One region of the Alteribacillus sp. JSM 102045 genome, then DNA from elsewhere that is predicted to be linked to it. Evidence: predicted binding sites of a transcription regulator. Region 1 holds the regulator's gene; the other holds the start of a gene.

Region 1 (3,435 bases):
CCCAGCTTCACCGCCCATCCTCGCGGAGGCCCATGTGGAAGGAACTTCTGCTAAAGGCGTGAATGTCCTGTTCACAACGCAGAAGCCACCACATCCTGTGGAAGTAAAAGCGCCTTTATTGCCTGGAGAACATTTACCTGCGAGGGCTCCCAGGATGGGAGTAGTTCGGCGTTGTCACAGGAGGTGACGATATTAGCCGAACGTTATTTAAATCAGGACATCTTATTTTTGAGGGCTTTTGCGGTTTTCTAAAAAAAATTCAAAATTGAATAGTACCAAAATGGTTTAATGTGATATACTAATTTTATAAAAGGGATTAATTAGTATATCATAAATTGCAGGGAGGCTTTTCTATATGAGAGCAAAGGTAGCAATAAACGGATTTGGACGGATTGGCCGAATGGTCTTCCGAAAAGCGCTAACCGATAATTCATTGGAAGTGGTTGCAGTAAATGCCAGTTATCCTGCTGAAACACTAGCTCATCTAATAAAATATGATTCCATTCATGGTGTATTTGATAAAGAAGTGGAAGGAAAAGATGATGCCCTTTATGTTGAAGGAAAAAAAATACATCTTTTAAGCGACCGAGATCCAAAAAATCTTCCCTGGAAGGAATTAGGGATAGATGTAGTAATAGAGGCGACCGGAAAATTTAAAACAAAAGAGAAAGCATCTCTTCATATTGAAGCAGGAGCTAAAAAAGTGGTGATTACAGCCCCAGGAAAAGAAGAAGATGTGACAATTGTGATGGGAGTCAACGAACATGATTACAATCCAGCTGAACATCATGTTATATCAAACGCATCCTGTACGACAAATTGTCTTGCACCTGTAGTAAAAGTTCTCGATCGTTCGTTTGGAATTGAAAGCGGTTTGATGACAACCGTCCATTCGTATACAAATGACCAGAAAAATATAGATAATCCACATAAGGATCTTCGTCGTGCAAGAGCATGCGGGCAGTCAATCATTCCAACATCTACTGGAGCAGCGAAGGCTATTTCAAAAGTCCTTCCAAATTTAAATGGAAAAATGAACGGCATGGCGTTAAGAGTGCCGACACCTAATGTGTCACTTGTAGACCTTGTTGTGGATACGGAAAAAGAAGTCACAAAAGAAAGCATTAACCGTGCCTTTCAGCAAGCGGCTCAGTCAGACCTGGAAGGAATATTGGCTTACACAGAAGATCCGCTTGTGTCAGTAGATTTTAATGGCAACGAACATTCCTCTATCATTGATGGATTATCGACAATGGTAATGAATGACAGGCAGGCGAAAATCCTGGCCTGGTACGATAACGAATGGGGATACTCCTGTCGAGTTGTAGATCTGGTTCGTTATGTCGGCAAACAAATATACAAAAAATCAATGGTAAGCGCATAATGAAATAATGCAGAAAGTTTTTGAAGGAGTTGTCTTGATAAAGGCAGCTTCTTTTTTCATTCAAGCACCTGGCTGATAATATATGATTTGCAGTGTTAGACATTCGCTGTTTGCTGATGTACTTTATGGTTAGGAAGTATCTTTCCAATGTGTTATCGGAAATGGTATGATAGTAGATATAAAAATGAGCGTAAAAAAGCCGGATTCTAAGTATACACTGAAAACACTACATCCGTGTATCTTGGAAGATTACGGTAAGAGTACGGTTCAAAGGATGCTGAAGTAATTATTGTAAAAGCCGGTTTTTAGTGGAGATGATAAAAATATGCTTTGCCCAGCTTGCCACTCTCATGCCACAAGGGTATTGGATTCAAGACCAAGCAATGAAGGAAAATCTATTCGAAGGCGACGTGAATGTGACAGCTGCCACTATCGATTCACTACTTTTGAAATTGTGGAAGAAATTCCACTCATTGTAGTAAAGAAAGAAGGAACGAGAGAAGAGTTCAGCAAAGAAAAAATATTGCGCGGTCTCATTCGAGCTTGTGAAAAAAGACCAGTAGCCTTAGAGACGTTGGAAGAGATTGTGAATGACGTTGAGCAGCAGCTGAGAAGCGAAGGTAAATCAGAAATTAAAAGTGAAGACATTGGTGAGATGGTAATGGAGAGGCTTGCTGGTGTGGATGACGTAGCTTACGTTCGGTTTGCTTCGGTGTATCGGCAATTTAAAGACATAAATGTTTTTATAAATGAATTAAAAGACCTAATTAATAATGATAATGAAGAAAAGTAAGAGGAGCTTAAGGAAAAGAACCTAAGCTCTTTTTTCCACGCTTTTTACACTGTTAGGAGGGGAGGCCGCCATGATTCACTGGACTGAACTATTACCTGTTGACCGCTATTCGGTTCGAACAGCAGATCAGCTAGGAGATAGAGAATATAAGACGCTGCAATTATTATATCAGCCTTTAACTGGTACATTGGCTGTTTCATTATATAATATGTTGTGGAGCAAGCTGGAAAAAGATTGTTTTTGGAGCGGAGAAGCAACTCATCATGAACTGATGGCGATGCTGAACCTCCCGCTCGATGATATATATGAAGCAAGGCGTATTTTAGAAGGGATCGGGCTGTTGCGGACTTTTCGCCGGCAGGAAGAAAAATCAACGTTATTTATTTATGAATTACAGCCTCCCATGACTCCTGCCCAATTTTTTCAGAATGATGTTCTGAGTGTTTTTTTGTATAATAAGCTTGGTAAAGATCGATATATACAGCTGAGAAGCCGATTTTTAATTGAAGCAGTTGATGAACGAGCTTATACCGAAGTGACCGCTTCATTTAATGATGTCTTTTCTTCCTTACAATATTCTGAAATAAAGCCGCAGTACCACAGCTCATCTTTAGAAGAACACCACGATTTTAAAGGAAATTATTCTTCGCAAGATGTTCATTTCAACGATCATGTGTTTGATTTCGATCTATTAAAAGCGGATCTTCCGGCTTTTATTCATGCGGATAAGGTATTAAACGAGCAGGTGAAAACAATTATTCGGCGTCTGGCATTTGTGTACAGGCTCGACCCATTAGAAATGAGCAGAATCGTGCAGCAATCTCTTTCTAAAGATGACAAGCTAGATCAAGAAGAGCTGCGTCAGAAAGTACAAGATTGGTATCGTTTTGAATATGGCAGTGAACCGCCGGCCCTTGGTCTGCGAACACAGCCAAACAAATACCGTACGATGCTGGAAAAAGAACCAACTACGGAAAAGGAGAAAATGATTCTTTTTTATGAACAAACTTCTCCATTAACTTTTCTAGAAAGTATATCGGACGGTGCGAAGGTGCCGCTTTCGGATGTGAAGCTGGTGGAGTCGTTATTATTTGATTACCAGCTGCAGCCTGGTGTAGTGAATGTATTAATAGACTACGTGTTAAAAACAAACAATATGAAACTAAATCAAAATCTTGTTCAAAAGATAGCCGGACACTGGTCGAGGAAACATATTCATACCGTGAAAGGGGCCATGAATTTAGCCAAACAAGAATAC
Region 2 (3,435 bases), on a different contig from region 1:
ACCGTATATCCGCGCGGAGCATTTACTGTTTTAGATAAAGAACTGTCTACCCATTTTTGGATCACACATTGAACATCTGCATGCGCCTCTGGGGTTAAATCCATCGCAGATATGAAAAATTCAGGAAGATTGCTGCTGTCAGCTTCTGGATTTTCATTTAAATATTCTTGAACAATTTCAGCATTTACTTCAATGAATTTACCAAGCCGTCCGCTTCGATAATATTTAAAAGAAAAATATGGCTCTAGACCCGTACTGACTCCAACCATTGTACCCGTACTTCCAGTCGGAGCAACCGTAAGAAGATGAGAGTTGCGGATTCCATGCTGTAAAACAGCTTCTCTTATATCTTCCGGCATGTTTTTCATGTAACCTGTATTGATAAACGCTTGACGCAGTTCTTTTGTTTCTTCTTCTGTCTCCCCTATAAGAAATGGAAAGCTCCCTTTTTCCTTGGCTAATTTAATACTTGTCCGGTACGCAGTAGTGGCAATCGTTTTAAAAATTTCATCAATAAGCTGATTGCCTTCTTTTGAGCCGTAGCTTGTTTCAGAGTAAATTAATAAATCATGCAGCCCCATAACACCAAGACCGATTCGACGTTCTCCTTTTGCCTGTTTTGTATTTTCCTCAAGAAAGTACGGCGTGGCATCGATCACATTGTCTTGCATTCTCACTCCTGTTTCTACGGTTTGCTTCAGCTTTTCAAAGTCAACTGTTTTATTCTCTGTATCAGCCATTTCTGCAAGGTTTACTGCTGCCAGATTACAAACAGAATATGGTGCAAGCGGCTGTTCACCACATGGGTTGGTAGCAACTACTTTTTGACCGTAACTCTGAGCATTAGTTTGTTCATTGGCATTATCTATAAAGAAAATTCCAGGTTCTGCTGAGTAAGTGGCACAAATGTTAATTAGTTTCCATAATTCTTTGGCTTTAATCTTTCGGTACGTACGAATACCATACCCTTTTTCTTCCCACTCACGAACATCCCCGCATTCCTGCCAATATTTATTATACTGGTTCATTTCCTGCTCCGTGTAATTTTCTACATCAGGAAAGCGCAGGCTGTACTCTAGATCTTTTTCAACTGCTTCCATAAAATCATTTGTTAAACAAACTGAAATGTTGGCCCCAGTTAAAAATTCTGGTGAATTAACAGAATAAGTTCCGCCATTTTTTAGTTTCTCTTCTGCTTCTTGAATTACTTTAGAGTCAAAGCCGCCTTGACCTGGTATATTTTTGTAATTTAAGACTCCTTGATATAACGCTTCTTCCGTTTCGGTTAAAGGAGTGAATTTTAGCTTTTCTTTTACTAATGTTTTTATCTGCTCATCCTCTGTATGTTCTAACAAAAATCTCAGAATACGAGGATTCTGCATTTTAGATATAATAAATTCTAATATATCCGGGTGCCAATCTGCTAACATGATCATTTGAGCACCTCGGCGTGATCCCCCTTGTTCCACTAAATGAGTAAGCTTTGCAATGTCATCAAGCCAGGAAACAGAACCAGAGGATTTTCCATTTACACCTCTTGCCAATGTATTTCTAGGCCGGAGGGTTGATCCATTTGTACCGACTCCCCCTCCCCGGCTCATTATTTCCATTACCTGTTTTCTGTGTTCAGATATTCCTTCTCGGGAATCTTCTATAAACGGCATTACATAGCAGTTGAAATAAGTGACATCGGTTTTGGCACCTGCTCCGTACAATACACGTCCTGCAGGTATAAAATTCATATTAACTAATTCTTTATAAAATTGATGAAAGGATTGCTCCCTATCTTTTTCTGTTGTTTCTACTTCAGCCAGTCCTGTGGCATTTCTTTTTGCAATTTGTTCATAATATATTTCAAGCGGTTTTTCTATAACGTCGAGGGAACGTGTAACAATGCCTGATTCGGCTTCATGCGGCTCCAGGACATTTTGAAAACTTTGATCTACCAATACTTTCGCTTTTCCATTATCCCAATCCAATTCCATAACAAACCCAAATCCTCTAGCCGGAAATTTTGGATCTTCCTTAACGGTAAGTACAACGAAATCTCCGCTTTTCAACGTTTTTTTCTCTGTATCTTTAAAGGTATACCTATCAAGCATCACTAAACGGGATACGCCTTTTTTTGTCATGTGCATATCTTCAGTAACCGGATGTACCTGGGGAAAAAGTTCAATATCCTGGTTTAATCTTTCCTTATTTATTTTCATTACTTGCTGCATGGTAGCACCCATTTATTTGTCCTCCCCGTTTCTTTATATGGTATGTCTTAGCTTATCATATTTATTCAAAACAAATCAATATATTGTATTCATCAAAGTGTAACAAACACAATATATGGTGATTGATCCTATTTTGCAGTAATTTGTCAACTAAAAAAACAAATGATATCAAGAGTATAATTAAGTATTATCGCTCATTATTTAAATTAATTTCTATCTTGATATTTTTGACAGCTTCCAAAATAGTGTCGCTCAGCTAATTAAAATATCTTATCATTATATTTTCTGTTACCTGTTTTATTGTATGTTAAAGTTTAGGGTGGAAGGTTGTTATATAAATCCAATTCAAAGGAGGCTTATATTTTTGGAATATGTATGGTTAAAAGATAAAATAGTGCCACGACAAGAAGCCTTTATTCATTTCGATGACAGAGGCTACTATTTCGGTGACGGAATATATGAAGTCATCCAGGTTTACAACGGACAGCCGTTTTTATTCCATGAGCATTTTGAACGTTTTTTAAGAAGCGCACAAGAATTAGATATGTCTCTTCCTTTCTCCATAAACGAGATAAAAGAGAATACAAGACTTCTTCTTCAAAAAAATGAAATAAACAATGGTTATGCTTACATTCAAATGACAAGAGGAGAACAAGTTAGAGACCATTTATATTCACGTGATATCTGCCCTGTTATTACTGCTTTTACAAAAGAAGCAGAAGTACCAGCTGATAAACAAAAAAGCGGAATTTCTCTATGGGCCGCCGAAGATATACGGTGGCTGCGCTGCGATATAAAAACCATTAATCTTTTAGGCAACGTTCTAGCCAAAAGAAAAGCAGAAGACAACCATTGTGAAGAAGCATTACAGCATCGAGGTCACACTGTGACAGAAGGATCTTCAACTAACATATTCATGGTGAAAAAAGGAGTGATTTATACTCACCCTGCTAATCATTTAATATTAAATGGCATTACAAGACAAAATGTAGTAAACCTTGCAAAAAATGAAAGATTCCCTGTTTATGAAGAAGCTTTCTCTCTAGAAGAAATCATGGATGCTGATGAAATATTTGTAACAAGTACTACATTAGAAATTGTTCCGGTAGTGAATATAAAAGGTTCGATAGAAATCTCACTGCAGCCCGGAACTGTTACCCGAAAACTGCAGCAAGCTTTTAAAGAACAAACATCAGCATAATTGTTTCCTGTC

What was found. Region 1 encodes NrdR, which represses ribonucleotide reductase genes. Its sites were predicted from a motif close to AACACNATATATNGTGTT; they were not measured.
Region 2: a site for NrdR is predicted at 2,328-2,345, ahead of ACE1TI_RS12280 (vitamin B12-dependent ribonucleotide reductase). Genes of this name have one in related genera too.

What each region holds. Positions count from the first base shown of each region.
Region 1 covers NZ_JBHFQG010000004.1:8,715-12,149, reverse strand. Annotated here, with positions in the region: gene ACE1TI_RS03910 (glyceraldehyde-3-phosphate dehydrogenase) at 356-1,384, shown strand; gene nrdR (transcriptional regulator NrdR) at 1,710-2,177, shown strand; gene ACE1TI_RS03900 (replication initiation and membrane attachment family protein) at 2,248-3,435, shown strand, end outside.
Region 2 covers NZ_JBHFQG010000017.1:10,424-13,858, reverse strand. Annotated here, with positions in the region: gene ACE1TI_RS12280 (vitamin B12-dependent ribonucleotide reductase) at 1-2,234, opposite strand, end outside; gene dat (D-amino-acid transaminase) at 2,587-3,423, shown strand.